Hydrogenispora ethanolica: one gene and its partner. The protein of the gene in region 1 interacts with the protein of each later gene in a pairwise test. Links are inferred from orthologs where the notes say so. Each region holds a gene or a part of one and is shown on either strand. Other genes may lie near its edges.

Region 1 (8,343 bases):
ATGGTGGTTCCCGTGTCTTCCGCTTGACCGATGGGGCGCACCGGTTCCTGCGGTTTGCCCTGATGGTAGCATTGGTAATATAGCTGGCCGTCCAGCCGGACCCAGGCCTCCAATTTGGTGGATAAGGCATTGACGACCGAGACGCCCACGCCGTGCAGACCGCCGGAGACCTTATAGCCGTCGCCGCCGAATTTCCCGCCGGCATGCAAAATCGTCATGACGACTTCCAAGGCTGATTTCTGCGCCTTGGACTGAATACCCACCGGTATGCCCCGGCCATTATCCTCCACGCTGACCGAACCGTCGCTATGGAGCGTCACCAGGATCCGATCGCAGAATCCGGCCAAGGCCTCGTCAATGCTGTTATCAACCACTTCATAGACCAAGTGGTGCAAGCCGCGGCTATCGGTACTGCCAATATACATGCTGGGACGTTTACGGACCGCTTCCAAACCCTCCAGAATTTGAATTTGATCCGCATTATAGCCATGATTGACTTTGCTTTGGAGCGACTGATTCTCGTCTTCCATGGATGAAAACCCCTTTTGTTTGATATTTCCGGATTCTAAAAGCCATGTGATAAAGTCTTTTTCACTTCGATTCGACCTGCGAAAGGATGTTAAAACCGACTTTATCACTTGCTTCCCTGAGCTTTTGTGACGCCCTCACCTGCGGCCAGGGTTTATCACAACGCTTCTAAACTTCACAGAATTTTCTCCGATACACCATACCCGATGACTGGCGCGTCATTTGGTTAGCGATGGCCTCATAGGTTGGCGATGAAATCGGCTCTTTTCTTCAAGGTCAAGGTGGAAATGGGTGAGAGAAGCAGTTCCTGATCGGTGAGGATCGCCGACTTATACTCGTCCAAGTTGATTTTTTCCAGGAATTCCGGGTTTTTATTTTTTTTCAGAAACGTTTTAAGTTGTTCTAAACCCTTGGCGTTCTCCAAATTGATCATTGCGATGATCGAGTCTGATCGCACCAAAGTATCGCCGCCGAGATGTACAAACATGATCATCCCTCCTGGATAAAAAGATCGTTTCCGCTTTGAGCCGCGATATAGTCTGAATCCGTTGAATCCTTTCGAATCGTAACGGTTAGCGCCGCATTACCCGCGTCATCCCCGGTGAAACTGGCAACAGGCGCACAAATCATCACTTTTGGGGACCGGTACCCCACAGCATTTACACCTGCTCCGGTAGAGCAACTCTTGCTGCTTGGTATTCTTCAGATGCTTCCGCATGACCGCCGCGAAGCGGGCTTCGATCTCCGGATCGGGAATCTCTTGGCCGCATTCTGCGATGAATTTTTCATCATCCGGACTCAGTTCCACCGGGCAAGGCTGCGGCGCCGGGGGACGGGGCGGTTCGCAAAGCGGAGCGATCCGCACCTTGATATTTTTGATAATGTTCCGGCCCAGCAATTTTTGGAATCTTTTTAATATCTCCAGGCTCATCAACGTGACCTGATGGGCCAGAGCCGGATTTTCCGTCCTTAACCACAGATTGCCATCCTGATAGCGGACGGCCTCAATCTTAGCGGCCAATTCCCGTCCGGCCACCTTGGGCCAATAATAAACCGCCAGTTCGCCTTTGAGCCTGACCAATCCGCCGGTGCGTTTGAAATAACGCTCCATAATCGCGGTAAACGGTTTATAGGACATTGACGACTCCTTGTTTTACTTCGTATAGACGGGTTTCCTGATTGATGACTGGAAAATCGTCCCGGTTGGTCGAGGTCAAAATGGTCTGCGTCGAACCAAACAAATGACTCAAGAGTTGAATTTTCCGGTGATCATCAAACTCCGCCATCACATCATCCAACAGCAGGATCGGATAATCGCCGCGGCTTTCGCGGATCTTCTCGATCAAACCCAATTTGAGGGCCAACACCGCCGTTCGTTGCTGACCCTGAGAGCCAAAATTGCGCAACTCAACCTGATCACCGAGAGTCAGGCGGAGATCATCCCGGTGCGGCCCGGTCAAGGTGATCTGGCGCTCCATTTCTTGCCGGCGCAGTCTTTTGAGTTCCGTTCGGAATTGTTCCCGCAATCCGGCTTCATCCCAGGTTTGAATCGGCTGATTGTTGAAGGAGAGATATTGCAGGCCCAAGCTTTCGGAATGGCCGCTGATATCCTGATGCGCTTGGCGAACAGGATCGCGAATCGCCGCTAACATATTCAAGCGGTAGCGGATGACCGTAACGCCCTTTTCGATCAGTTGTTCATCCCAGATCTCCAGCTCGTCGCCGCTGCGGATTCCGACCTTAAACAGCCGGTTACGCTGTTGCAAAACGCGGTGATAATGATAATAAATCCAGCGATAATTCGGTTCAATCTGCGCCAGATAGAAATCTAAAAAATCTCGCCGGTGCTGGGGTCCGCCTTTGGCAATCTGTAAATCATCCGGTCCGAAGAGAACCACTGGCACCCTGCCGAACAGCTCCTGGTTCTTGACGACCTGTCCATCCAGCTTGATCCTCTTTTCCTGGGATCCGATGCCCATCTCGATGACATTGGAATATGACTGTTGTTGAAAGGAGCCTTTCAGATAGCAACTCTCCTGTTGCCAGCGGATGAACTCCTCATCTTTGCGGGTGCGAAACGACCTCCCCAGGCAAAGAAGGGCGATCGCCTCTAGAATATTCGTTTTTCCTTGAGCATTTCGGCCGAAAAAAATATTGACCCGCGGTGAAAACTCTAAAGTCAGAGATTCATAATTGCGGAAATTTTTCAGGGTTAACTCTTGTAACGGCATTCAAAGCCTCAATGGTTATTCAACGTAATCTGATAGGTTTGACCGGCGACTGTCACTCGATCGCCCGGGACCAACTTACGGCCCCGCCTTTTTTCTATTTCTGCGTTTACTGAAATCTTTCCTTCCGCTACTAAAAATTTTGCTTCCAAACCCGAATCGGCGATGGAAGCCCATTTTAAGAATTGCCCCAAGGTGATGAAGTCGCTATTAATGCCCACTTGCTGTTCAGCCACAAAAACACCTCCGTTGCGCGCCAATCCAGCCGATTGCTTGTTAATTCTTTGTAAAAATATTTCTCGCAGCGTCTTTTCATAAACCATCGATTCATAAGTTATACAGGAAGATCTTTCCCTTTTTTAAAATTTCTATCCGAAGACAACTTGTTAAAAGAATTGAAAAGCCAGACTAAGCTGGCTTATACCGAGAGTTTCAATGGCATTACGATGTACTGATAAGCCCCATCGTTTACGCCTTGCATCAGTACCGGTTTGAGCTCTTGAATCAATTGTAAGCTGACTTGATCGGAATCGACCGTTTTCAAGAAATCCAATAGAAACTTGGCATTGAATCCGATATCAATTTCCGGTCCCTCAAATTCGATATGAAGTTCCTCATAGGAGCGGCCTTTATCCGGTTCCTTGGCCGTGATCTGCAATTGTTGATCCTTGATACTTAATTTGACGGAGTAGCTAACCAAAGCCGTTCTCTCAAGCGCCTCGATAATCTCGGAACGCTGCACTTTCACGGTCCGGTTAAATTCTTTCGGAATGACCTGCTCATAGCGGGGGAATTGCGCTTCCACCAGTCGCGAGGAGAAAGTTATCCCCAGTCCTTTCATGAAGATGAATTTGTCGTCCAGGAAAACGTTCAACAATTCCTCGTTGCTGTTGCCGAAGATATTGGCGATCTCCCGCAATGCCCGGACCGGCACCAATGCTGTTTTTTGAAAGTCGGATTGCACCGGAGTGTCCTTCAATGCCAGCCGATTGACGTCGGTAGCCACGAAACGCAGGTTCCCCGGAGTCACTTCCCAGAGGATGCTCGATAGAAAAGGCCTTGGATCCTCGGCCAGGGTGGCAAAAATGGTTTGTTTAATCGCTTCACGGATTTTTTCCCCACTGACGCTGAAAGACTGTTCGTTTTTGCTCTCCGGAAAAGCAGGGAATTCTTCCATCGGCAGGGTGGGAAGTTGATAAGTGGAGTGTTTGCTGCGGATATTGACCATCTTCGAATTCTCATCCAACTCGATCGAGACCGGTACCGCCGGCAGGTGTCTCACGATCTCCACGAATGTCCTCCCCGGCAATACCAGGATTCCCGGTTTCATGATTTGAATATTGGGTACCCTTACTTCGATGGCAATTTCTAAATCCGTAGCGACACAGCGCAGGTGATCTTCTTTCGTCTCCAGGAGTACTCCGGTCAATATCGGCAAGGTTGATTTCGTGGCCAGCGCACGGGCGGTTATCTGTAAAAAACGGGCCAGTTCCTCTTGTTGGCAGGTGATATTCATTATGAACTCCTCCTATTACAACTGTTTTTTATTTTTTAAAATTATAAAGATAATTCGTAGTAGTCTTAGGCGCTGTTGATATGTGGATAAAACCATCCATTCCTTAAAAGGCGGCATTTTCATCGAGCGGGGGCGTTGTGGATGAAAAAAAAATTATGCACATCATTCCCATGATCCACTTTTTTCAACAGCTGTGGATAACTTTTAATCACAAATTATTCAGAGATAATCCCCACTTATTGACCGAGTTTGTGGATTAAGTTTTTAATGATCCGGTCCACTTCCATGTCATTCTTCATGAGATCCTGAATTTTTTCGTAGGCGTGGATGACCGTGGTATGGTCCCGGCCCCCGAATTCCTGGCCGATTTTGGGCAGCGAGTAATCGGTCAATTCGCGCACCAAGTACATGGCGATTTGACGGGGAAAGGTAACATTCTTGGAGCGTCGTTGCGCTTTAAGTTCCTCGATCCCGATATTAAAGAATTCGGCCACTGCTTGCTGGATCAGCGGGATTGTGACCCGCTTGGATTTGGAGGAGTTGACATCTTTCAAGACTTCATTGGCCATATCCAGCGAGATCTGCTTATTATGAAATGAGGCATAAGCGATAATCCGGATGAGAGCGCCTTCCAGTTCCCTGATGTTCGAATTGACTTGATCGGCAATATTGACAATCACTTCATTGGGAAGATTCCACCCCTCCAAGCCGGCCTTCTTGCGCAGAATCGCGATCCGCGTTTCGAGGTCCGGGGCTTGAATATCGGTGATCAGGCCCCATTCAAACCGGGAACGGAGCCGATCTTCCAGGGTCGGAATTTCTTTGGGAGGCCGGTCGCTGGAGATCACGATCTGTTTGCCCGATTCGTATAAGGTATTAAAGGTATGGAAAAACTCTTCCTGAGTACTTTCTTTGCCGACGAAAAACTGGATATCGTCAATCATCAGGACTTCCACGTTCCGGTAAGTATCGCGGAACTGCGGCGTCCGGTTGAAACGAATGGCATTGATCAGCTCATTGGTGAATTTTTCGGATGAGACATAGACGACCCGGTAATTGGCGTGATTTTTCAAGACAAATTGGCCGATGGCTTGCATCAGGTGCGTTTTACCCAAACCGACTCCGCCGTATATAAATAAAGGATTATAAGCTTTGCCCGGCGCTTCGGCCACCGCCAGGGAGGCGGCATGGGCAAAACGGTTGCTCTCGCCGACCACGAAACTCTCAAAAGTATACTTTGGATTCAATTGACTGGGTTGCGCCGGAGCATTGGTCACCGGAACGCTGGGGGGAGGGGCTTTCCCGACCGATTCCTCCCGTTCGGGGGTTACAAAGCGCAATTCGATCTCTTCATCCATGATCTCCTTGATCGTGGCCGTCAAAAGCGGGGCATACCGGGATTCAAGCCAATCCCGGGCAAAATCGTTGGGTACCTCGACGATCAAGACCTTGTCCTGAAAGGAAACAGGCTTGGTTGGTTTGAGCCAAGTCTCAAAGCTCGGCTTGCTCAGGAATGAAGAAACGGACTCCAGTGTCTTTTCCCAGATAACAGAGTAATCGTCCATGGTTCTATGCCTCATTTTAAAGTTATTCAGATCTGTGGACAATCTGTGGAAAAACCCCAAAAACACCGATAAAATAAGGGTTGGGAGCCAAAAACGGCAAAAATAAAATAACCAAAGAATTGGTCAAATCGGCTTATCCACAGAAAATCACTTATCCACAAAATTATTCACAACCTGTGGATAGCTTTTCAAATCCTTTTAATAATAACAAAATCTCGACGTTTTCGCAATTCCAATATCGTCCGGAAACTTTCTTGGTTCTAATGAATTTTCATCCACATAGCTGGATAACGTTTTTTTATCGACAGGTTTTCCACAGGCTAAATTTATTCGCTATTGACACCTCCAGACCGGACCCTTATAATTATATTCGTGTAATTTTCTCTATTTTAGCGAGGTGAAAAACGATGAAAATGACATACCAGCCCAATCGGCGCAAATATAAAAAGGACCACGGTTTCCTAGTTCGGATGTCTACCGCAGCCGGACGCAAGACGATCAATCGTCGCCGTGCCAAAGGTCGTAAAGTTTTATCGGCATGAGTGTTTTCTGTGGATAAGTATACTGTTCTTAAAAAGAATAATGATTTTCAGATAATTTTTGAAAAAGGCCACTCATTGTCCGGTAGGTATATAGTGGTCTATTTTCTTCCTAACGCTTTGCAAGTGAACCGTTATGGATTTTGTGTCGGAAAAAAGATCGGATCGGCCGTGGTCCGCAACCGGATCAAGCGGGTATTGCGCGCCGTGGTCATGAATCAGGCGCAAGAAACGTCATTGGGCGTCGATTTTGTTATCATTGCCCGGAATCCGATATTGACGGCTGATTTTAGCCGTATAAATGATGAAATTTCTCATATACTTGGTATTGCGTACCGTAAATCCTCACAAGCGCAAAGAAGGACGGAGGATTCCCGATGAAGGGTGTAATCCTTTTTTTTATAATGCTCTATCAAAAACTCATTTCGCCTTTTTTTCCGAGATCGTGCCGGTATTATCCCACGTGTTCGAATTATATGATACAAGCCATTCAAAAATACGGTGTCATCAAAGGGATGTTTTTAGGGTCCAAGCGGATTTTGCGTTGTAACCCTTTTGCCAAGGGCGGTTACGACCCGGTTCCCTAGCGAAGCCAAGACGAAAGGATGACTTTATTTGGGCAATATTTTAGTTCCGATTGTTTTACTGTTCAAGAACGCACTGATTTTTTTACATAGCTTCCTCAATGACTGGGGTTTGTCCATTATTATTCTGACACTCATTATCAAGCTGGTACTTTTCCCGACCACGCTCAAGCAGTTCCGGGCGATGGACAAGATGAAAAAGATCCAGCCCAAGTTGAAGGAGATTCAGGATAAATTCAAAGACAAGCCCGATGAACTCCAAAAAAGAACCATGGAGCTTTATAAGAAGGAAAATGTCAATCCTTTCGGAAGCTGTCTGCCGACGCTGATTCAGATTCCGATCCTGATCGCGCTGTATTATCTGTTGTCCGAACCGCAATACATGTCATCGTACCTCAAGGACGCTCATTTCTTATGGTTTCAATTGAATGCCAAAAACGATCTAATCCTGGCGGTCCTGTCGGGCGTCACCACTTTTTTTCAGCAAAAACTGACTGCGCCGGCTGGAAACGACTCTAGCCAGCAGATGCTGCTCTACATGATGCCGGTGTTTCTGGCCTTTATCACCTATACGGTCAATACCGGCGTCGGCCTTTACTGGGTGACCAGCAATCTGATCGGCATCGGCCAGCAATATTTGATCAACGAATATTTCATCGTCAAAGAACATCGCCATGAAAAGGAAGAGAGCAAATAAGGTCTAAAAGCGTTGTGGTAAAACTCTGGCCGCAGGTCAGGGCGTTCACAAAAGCTCAGGGAAGCAAGGGATAAAGTCGATTTATATCGTTTTACAAGACAATTTCCGCTTCGGGAGACTTTATCACATGGCTTCTAAAGCGTTGTGATAAACCCTGTCCGAAGGCCAGGGTGAACACAAAAGCTCAGAGAAGCAAGGGATAAAGCCGATTTTTAAAAGAGTGATTTCCGAATTTGAGGACTTTATCACATGGCTTCTAAATTCCCCCAATTTTATTGAAGGAGGGTATATTCGATAATGAAGACGGTCGTTAAAATCGCAAAAACTCCGGATGAAGCGATTGCCGAAGCATTGAAAGAATTGGGCGTTGCGCGTGAGCAGACCGAGATCGACGTGGTTGAGGAAACGAGCAAAGGATTATTGGGTTTTTTAACTACCAAATCATATAAGGTTACCGTCACCGTCAAGGAAGACCTGGGGCAAACCGCCGGATTGTTCCTCCGCGAGCTGCTGGTGAACATGGGAGTCCCGGCCCAAGTGGAGATCTTCCGTAAAAAAGACTATACCACCTTGAATATCAATGGTAAGGATTTAGGCATATTAATCGGGAAGCACGGACAGACGCTGGATGCCATTCAATATCTGGTCAATCTGGCGGTCAATAAAAACCGCTCCGAGAAAGAGCG
Region 2 (8,331 bases), on another replicon or contig:
GTTATCAATCGAAAAACAGCAGCAAGGGCGGCCGGGAGCCGCCCTTGGTCGCATTGGGGGGGGCTCGTCATTGCGTCGCGCGACGATTTTGGCAATGTTGGGCGTATTCATCGTTTCCGGCGGAATCGGCTACTATCTGGGCCGGACGGCCACCATTCCGCTGCTCCGGGAGAACCGGCGGCTGATGGCGGAGAACCGGGAGTTGGCCACCGAAACGGCGGCGGTATTCTTCATGCGGACGGACGGGAATAATTTCTCGCTCCAGCCGGTGCTGGTCCGGATTCCCCGGGACGGCGACCGGCATCGCCGGGCGCTGGCGGCGTTGTTCGCCGGACCGCCGGCGGGCTCCGGTTTGGAGAGGCTGTTCCCCAGAGACACCGCAGTACTGGATCTGAAGGTCGCGAACGGTCTGGCCACGGTGGACTTGAATCAGGCCGCCACCCGTCTGAACGTCGGCGCCGAGGGGGAGGCTCTGGCCGTCGCTTCCCTAGTCAATACCCTCACCAAGTTTCCGGATATCCACCAGGTGAAGATCCTGGTGGAAGGGAGCGAGGTGGAATCGCTGGCCGGCCACGTCGATCTGACCCAGACTTTTGGCTTTAACGATCGGGTGTTGGCTCCCGAATGACCGGGGCAGCCTTCCGGCCGCCCCGGCCATATCCGTTCAAGAGGTTGCCCCCGCCGCAGGGGACAGCCTTTTTCTTTTGCTCCCGGGCGGAGCCGCCGTGCATGGCAGAAATTGGCGCGGCGCCGGAGATGAAGATTTTGGACTCGCGCCCGGCGGGCGGCAGGGACTGCGGCTTTTTTACAGAATTACTATGGTATTGGAATCATGACGGTCTTATTACATTCAATGCGAGGCCGGAGTCAGCAAAGCTGACATCATGCCGGATGGAGGAAGTCAACGATGAGTATTGCATCCATTGCCGAACGGATCCCCCCGCAGAATATCGACGCCGAACGCTCGACGCTGGGCTCGATGTTTTTGGAGAAGGAAGCGATCGAAAAGGGCCTGGAACTGTTGCAGTCCGAAGCTTTTTACCGCGAGGCGCACCGGGTCATCTTCGAGGTCGTATTGCATCTGCATAACCACGGCGAACCGGTGGACATCATTACCGTTTCCGAAGAGTTGAAACGCCGCAACATGCTGGAGAAGATCGGTGGGATCCCCTACCTGACCGCTCTGGCCAACGCGGTGCCCACCGCCGCCAATGTCGAATACTACGCCAAGATCGTGGCGGAAAAGGCCTTGCTCCGCTCGATCATCAACACCGCCACCGAAATCGTCCGCCTGGGCTACGAGGGCGCCGACGAGGTGGACAGCATCCTCGACCAGGCCGAAAAGCAGATCTTCCAAATCGCCCAACAGCGCCACGTCAAAGGGTATGTCGCGCTCAAGAGCATCCTGATCGACACCTTCGAACGGATCGAGCAACTCTATGAGAACCGGGGCGGCGTCACCGGGCTGGGCACCGGGTTTCGCGATCTGGACCGGATGACCGCCGGCCTGCAACCGTCGGACCTGATCATTCTGGCGGCCCGGCCCAGTATGGGCAAGACCACCTTCGCCCTGAACCTGGCCAGAAACGCCGCGGTGGACTACAAAGCGCCGGTGATCGTCTTCAGCCTGGAAATGTCCAAGGAGCAGCTGGCCCTGAAGCTGCTCTGTTCCGAGGCGGGCGTCGACAATCAGCGGATCCGTACCGGAACCCTGCGCGACGAGGACTGGCCGCGCCTCTCCCACGCCCTGGGCCGGCTCTCCGAGTCCAATATCTACATCGACGACACTCCCGGCGTGACGGTTTTCGACATCCGGGCCAAGGCCCGGCGGATCAAGGCCGAGGCCGGCCTGGGATTGATCGTCATCGACTACCTGCAGCTGATGCAGTCGCGCGGCCGTTCCGAGAACCGGCAGCAGGAGGTGTCGGAGATCTCCCGGTCGCTGAAGGCGCTCGCCCGCGAGCTGGAGGTGCCGGTGATCTCCCTGTCCCAGCTGTCGCGCGCCGTCGAGCAGCGGACCGACAAGACGCCGTCCCTAGCCGACCTGCGCGAATCGGGATCCCTGGAGCAGGACGCGGACATCGTCGCCTTCCTCTACCGCGAGGATTATTACAATAAAGAGACCGAGAAGAAAGGGATCACCGACCTGATCATCGCCAAGCAGAGAAACGGCCCGGTCGGCACGGTGGAGTTGCTCTTCCAGAAGGAATTCAGCAAGTTCGTGGGGCTGGATCGACAGCATCAGATTTAGGTTAACATCGTGACCCCGGGCCCGAACGGCAGTAGCAACAATCGTGTCGTTCCTCCTTTGAAGCAAGCGAGAGGGGAACCTTGATTTACCGGGTTTATGAAACTTTGAAACAAAAAGCTCAGTCAAACATGGTCCCCCTCGCTACTGAACTTCAAACTTATCCCGTTCGAGGCAGCCCTCACCCCCCCTCTCTCGTCAAAGGCCGGTAGAGGGTTTTGGGAATGGATTGGCAAGAACGGTCTTCGATACCCTTCTCCCGGCCGATGCCGGGAGAAGGGCTGGGGATGAGGGCTGCATCGAGCGAGCTTACGAAAGGGACTTTCCGTGTGCAACCAAAATCTTCCGAATCGCCTGATGCAAGTGAAACTCAGGGGAGAGTCTGGTTTTGGGCCCTCGGAACTCACCCCTTGAGTTACCCGGAAGCCAGTAGCAACTATAGTGCCTTTCCCTCTCTATGAAGCAAGCGGCTCAAGGAAGCGAAGAGATGGGACCTTGTTTTACCGGGGCTTCCCCGACTTATCCACAGCCAAAATTCATTAACCCCATTCAACGATACCGTTTATCCACAAAAATAGCTTACTTATTCACAAAACCAGCTCGCTTATCCACAAAAAGAGCTTGCTGGGCGACTGAGCGAGCTCATTTTCCCGAAAAAGAGCTTGTTCATTCACAAAACGAGCTCGCTTATCCACAAAAAGAGTTCGCTCGACGACTGAGCGAGCTCATTTATTCACAAAAAGAGCTTGCTTATCCACAAAAAGAGCTTGCTGACCGATTGAGAGAACTCTTTTTCCACAAAAAGAGCTCCTTGAGCGATTGAAAGAGCTCTTTCAGCCGCCGAAAGAGATCCGTGATTCGTAAAAAGATCTATTTCACCCCCTCAACCTATGGCCTAAATCGGGAAGGGGAACCACCGGGCTCCATAGTCGAAAAGCTTTTAGGCTGCCGAAGAATGATGGTTACTCTCTCCGATTCGGAGAGAGCGAAGAGAGAGGAAAATCGGCTTGGTAGCTTGGTGGAGTTGCCTCCAGAAAGAGTTTAGCAAGTTGGTGGGGTTAGATAGACAGATCAGATGTAAGGGAGTGGAAAAAATAAAAGCCACCCCGAGAGGTGGCTTTTATGTAGGACAGTATTTCTTAGAAGCTGATAACTGCTTTGGCGAAGTTTTTGCTGTTGTCGAAGCCGCCAATAGCGTAATTGGGGCTGTGGTAAAGTTCCAGGGTCAGGTTATCATTTACAGCGTAGCTAACTTTGGAACCCCAGTGTTTACCTTTTCCACTGAATGTAGCATTGTATTTGAAATCATCGTTGAACTGTTCTTCGTACTCCAGAGTTAATTTTCCAATAGTGTAAGCGGCGCCAACATAATAGGCAGTCTTAGCATCAGAAGAAGCGGCTTCGGTTTGATCGGCAACTCTGCCCAGTTCGGTCCAGAGCTTCAAGGAATCGAACAAAGTGGTGCTGGCCTGGAAAGCATAACCCGCATCGCCTTCACCTTCATATTGATAATTCAGACCCAAGTCGAAGATGGAAGCTTTGGTATTAAGTTGTGCAACAAAAGCTCCAGCCTCAACTTTGCTGGTAGCACTTTGGCTAGAATCGGCCGGGACTACAGCTAACCATACGTTAGTATTATCATCGAAGGAATAAGCGTATTTAACAACTACTTGAGCAGCGGTAATTCCGTCGACATCACCGGCTAGAGGAGAAACTCCACCTAACAAGTCGATGATGCTCGGGGTAATGCGAATTTTACCAAGGGAGAAATTACCCAAACCTGTCTTATAAGTAGCAAATGCTTCACGGACTTTGACATTAGCGCCATTCGCAGCCGTATCAGCATATTGAAGCGATACGGTATAATTGGTCGCGTCATTAATACTACCATTGAAGAAAATACGAGCATCCACCTTTTCAGCATCGGTTGTACCGGTGTCTTCATGGGCTTCATATTGAAGCAAACCGGTGACGGTCGGCGCGGCAGCGGAGACGCTGGCCACAACTGCAAAAACCAGAACCAGGGAGAGTAAAGCAACGAGCAGTTTTTTCATTCTTTCTTCCTCCTTAATTTTTTTGGTATCTTTTCGATACCGATTCTCTGTAACGCGTACCGGAGGAGTTGTCTCAGTTTTCTCCTCAAGTTGTTACACAAACCTAAAATTACCACTAGACATCCCGGTTGTCAATTGCCTTGATCTCCATATAAGCAGAATATAACAAACAATTAACAAAAAACTAACCTTTTCCGGGAACTTCTCTGCAAAGGATTTAGGAACGGCGGGCCGGACCGGAAAAAGGCTACACTTAACTACCGGATTAATAAAATCCACCCCTCGCCGCATACAACATAATAGGGGGGATTGCCGTGCCGGAGAAGAAGAGTCCCATCGGACACAAGTTAATGGAGTTTTTGGATATACCGCTGGATACCGTGGCCGACTGGCCGCGGATCGTATTGAGCGCCAACCGGAGCGCGATCATTGAGAACCACCGCGGCGTCATCGAGTATGACACGCGGGTGGTCCGGGTCAATACCAAACTGGGCGAGCTGCGGATCGCGGGCGAGAATCTGACCCTGGTCTCGGCGGTGAAGGACGAGGTCATCATCCAGGGCCGGATCGCGCAGCTCGACTTGGTGGACTGGAGGTAGCGCGGATGCTTTTGAACCGGATCGTCTCCTGGCTTCTCGGTTATGTGGAGATCCTGGTCCGCGGCCCGCATCTGGAGAAATTCATCAACTTGGCCACCAATTCCGGGCTGGTGCTCTGGGATGTGAAACGGGTCGGCCCCGACGTGCTCCATGTCAAGCTGCGGGCTCACGGCTTCCGGCGCATCCGCGAATACGCCCGGCGCTCCCAGGCCACGGTGCGGCTGCACCGCAAGCGGGGCTGGCCTTTCAGCTGGCGAAAAATGCGGCGGCGCCGGACCTTCCTGCTGGGCTCGGTGCTGTTCGTGGGAGGGTTAATCTACCTGTCCACCTTGGTCCTGGTGATCCGGGTGGAGGGATTTGAGGGGGCCGACCGCCAACAACTGTTCACCACCTTGGCCAAGCTGGGGGTCAAGCCGGGAGTGACCCGCCGGAGCCTGCTGACCCGCAAGACCATGGTCGAACGGGAAGTGATGCTGGAAATGCCGCAGGCGGTCTGGTTCGGGCTCAATCTGCGCGGCGTGGTGGCCGACGTCACGGTGGTCAAGCGGAAAGTGCCGCCGCCGGCCCGGAGCAGCTACGATCTGATCGCCGGCCGCGACGGGCTGGTCACCAAAGTGGCGGTCATCCGGGGCACCTCGGCGGTGAAAGAAGGGGATACCGTCGCCCCGGGCGACCTGCTGATCAGCGGCATCGAATGGCAGAGTGATAAAGCGAGCGGTGAATTGGTAAAAATACCGGTACCGGCCAACGGGATCGTGGAGGCCCGGGTCTGGCAGGATATCGAAGTGACCGAACCGCGCCTCTGCTGGCGGGCCCTGCCGGAACGGGAGCGGCTGACCGCTTACAGCCTCCGGGTGGGCAAACGGCTCTGGCCCCTGTTCCGGCTGGGAAAGCGGCCGGTTGCCAATTATTCCTGGACCCGGTGGCAAAAGAGACTTTATCAAGGCAGGAATCCGGCTTTGGTTGTAGAAATCATTAAAGATACCTGGCAGGCGGCCCGTTGGGTGAAGGTGGTCCGGACCCCGGCGGAGCTGAAGGCGGCCGCGCTGCGCGAAGCGGCGGAACGCCGCAAGTATCTGCCGGGCCGGGGCGGCAAACGGACCGTCCACTGGTCGACGGAGGGCAACTTCCTGAAATTGATCGTCACCTACGAAAGCATTCAGGATATCGCCCTGATCGCTCCGTTGAAAGATCAGCCTCCGGAATCGCCAAATTGACATTTTAATTGAAGGAGTACTCGCAGCTATTTGAATAATCAAGAGTTGAAACTGGCGCTTGAACCCCGTTTCGCCCCGCAAATTATCGGCAAACTCGAGGAGCATCTGCGGTTGGTCGGCGCGGGGCTGGGGATCGAAATTTTTTCCCGCGGCAATGAATTGGTCCTGTCCGGCGCGGCGCCTGGGGTGGAGCGGGCCGCCGCCATCTTCGCGATCATCGGCGAACAACTGCAGCAAGGCAACCATCCCGGCCCGGCGGAGATCACCTATATGATCAGCCTCGCCAAGGAAGATCAGCTGGCCAAAGTGGCTTCCCTCACCCAAAACATCGTGGCGGTCACCGCCCGGGGCAAGAAGCTTTTTCCGCGGACCATCGGCCAGCAGCAATATGTGGAAGCCGTGCGCCATCACACGCTGAGCTTCGGCATCGGGCCGGCCGGAACCGGCAAAACCTATCTGGCCGTGGCCCTGGCCGTGGCGGCGCTCCAGGCCAAGGAGGTCAACCGGATCATCCTGACCCGGCCGGCGGTGGAAGCCGGCGAAAAATTGGGTTTTCTCCCCGGCGATCTGCAGGAAAAGGTCGATCCGTACCTGCGGCCGCTGTATGATTCATTATATGACATCATGGGGGTCGATCTTTTTCAGAAACATTTTGAGCGGGGCGTGATCGAGATTGCTCCGCTGGCGTATATGCGTGGCCGGACCTTGGATGACTCGTTCATCATCTTGGACGAGGCCCAAAATACCACGCCCGAGCAGATGAAGATGTTCCTGACCCGTCTGGGATTCGGTTCCAAAGCGGTGGTGACCGGCGATATCACCCAGGTGGACCTGCCGCGCGGCGTGCGGTCGGGCCTGGCCGATGTGGCCGAGATCTTTGCCGGAGTTTCCGGCATCGCCGTGGTGATGCTGAGTGATCGCGATGTGGTCCGCCATGAGTTGGTGCAGCGGATCATCAGGGCCTACCAGCGCTATGATGCGCTGGACAAGTAAAGGAGACGGCTCGCGTGGAACACAATGACAGTCAAGGGTTGACCCCGAAGAAAGTCCGCGGTAATGAGACGGCGGCGCCCCTGGAAGTCCTCGCCAAAATGGCGGGCGTGATGAAAACCCCGTCGGTCCGCGAAGGACTGCTGGTGGTCGTCTGTTTTTTGCTGCTCATCACCTTGTTGCAGATCAATCTTTTCCCCCGGGCGCTTGACCTCAAAATAGGCCAGGTCAGCAAGGAGGAGATCGTGGCTCCCAAGGACGTGGTGGACTTTGAAGCCACCAAGCTGGCCCGGGCGGACGCCTGGGAGCGGGCGGTGGAGATCGCCAAACAGGATCCGGCCTATTACCAGATCGACAACTCGGTGGGAAATGACGCGGCCTATAAGCTGAACCGCTTTTTTGAATTGATCGATCAGGAACGCCAACGGGCGGAAAGCTCCGCCAGGCCGGGTGTGGCGGATTCCGTCGCGCAGCTCATCGCGCGGTTGACCAAGTTCGTCTATCAATCGCCCAGCCGGGATTTGGTCCGCAATCTGTTGGCGTTGTCCGATGACGCCTACCAGACCGTCAAGGAAAAATCCCATCAGGTGCTCCAGGATCTGGAGGCCAACCAGATGATCGGCGAAAACGACCTGGCGAAGGTCAGAACGTCGCTGGCGCCGCTGCTGGAGAAACAAGCGGTCTCCCGGACGGTCCTGCCGGTCCTGGCCCAGCTGCTGGAGGTCGCGATCCGCCCCAACCTGGTGCTGGACCAGGCGAAGATCGCCCGCCTGCAGGAACGGGTCAACCGGGAAGTCCCCGAGGTGGTCCACCGCCAAAACGAAACCTTGATCGCCAAGAACCAGGTGATCACCGAAAATGATCTGCGCATGCTGAAAGAGCTGCATCTGATCACCGATGAATCGAACCGGATCCGGGTGTTCCTGAGCCTGTCGTTCTTTCTTATCTTACTGATCATCCTGGGTCTGGTCTATATCATGCAGTTTCATCCGGCCCTCTTTAAGCAGGAACGGCTGCTCTATCTGATGTTGTTGCTCCTGGTGATGGTGGTCGGATTGATCAAGGTTTTGTCGTTGGCGGATAATACCTCGCTGCCGTATCTGGCTCCGGTAAGCTTCGCCACCATGTTGGTGAGCGTTTTGGTCACTCCGCAACTGGCCCTGGCGATGACCGCGATCCTGAGCTTGTTCGGCGGAATTATTGTGGAGCTGAATCTGGCGCTG

Evidence for each region.
Region 2: the proteins of dnaA (region 1) and dnaB interact in binary tests that used the Escherichia coli proteins (3 or more experiments, as listed by UniProt). The link is inferred for Hydrogenispora ethanolica from one-to-one orthologs.

What each region holds. Positions count from the first base shown.
Region 1 is NZ_SLUN01000002.1:93,720-102,062, reverse strand. Bases 3,674-6,517 are described here. They hold dnaA (chromosomal replication initiator protein DnaA), read right to left. Parts: upstream 5,838-6,517; coding sequence 4,509-5,837; downstream 3,674-4,508. Other genes in these bases: rnpA (ribonuclease P protein component), read left to right, coding at 6,389-6,517; rpmH (50S ribosomal protein L34), read left to right, coding at 6,245-6,379; dnaN (DNA polymerase III subunit beta), read right to left, coding at 3,674-4,272. Also shown: gyrB (DNA topoisomerase (ATP-hydrolyzing) subunit B), read right to left, coding at 1-530; extracellular matrix regulator RemB, read right to left, coding at 767-1,015; EDC14_RS02055 (DciA family protein), read right to left, coding at 1,121-1,666; DNA replication/repair protein RecF, read right to left, coding at 1,656-2,759; EDC14_RS02045 (RNA-binding S4 domain-containing protein), read right to left, coding at 2,768-2,992; more of dnaN, read right to left, coding at 3,175-3,673; more of rnpA, read left to right, coding at 6,518-6,757; membrane protein insertion efficiency factor YidD, read left to right, coding at 6,754-6,963; EDC14_RS02015 (YidC/Oxa1 family membrane protein insertase), read left to right, coding at 6,992-7,657; jag (RNA-binding cell elongation regulator Jag/EloR), read left to right, coding at 7,955-8,343. UniProt on the Escherichia coli protein: Plays an essential in the initiation and regulation of chromosomal replication. Binds in an ATP-dependent fashion to the origin of replication (oriC) to initiate formation of the DNA replication initiation complex once per cell cycle.
Region 2 is NZ_SLUN01000017.1:47,453-55,783, reverse strand. The notes cover bases 248-3,079. They hold dnaB (replicative DNA helicase), read left to right. Parts: upstream 248-907; coding sequence 908-2,251; downstream 2,252-3,079. Other genes in these bases: EDC14_RS14250 (hypothetical protein), read left to right, coding at 2,736-3,071; EDC14_RS14260 (GerMN domain-containing protein), read left to right, coding at 248-628. Outside these bases: more of EDC14_RS14260, read left to right, coding at 71-247; EDC14_RS14245 (porin), read right to left, coding at 3,388-4,302; EDC14_RS14240 (YabP/YqfC family sporulation protein), read left to right, coding at 4,617-4,901; EDC14_RS14235 (sporulation protein YqfD), read left to right, coding at 4,907-6,118; EDC14_RS14230 (PhoH family protein), read left to right, coding at 6,149-7,111; EDC14_RS14225 (HD family phosphohydrolase), read left to right, coding at 7,126-8,331. UniProt on the Escherichia coli protein: The main replicative DNA helicase, it participates in initiation and elongation during chromosome replication. Travels ahead of the DNA replisome, separating dsDNA into templates for DNA synthesis.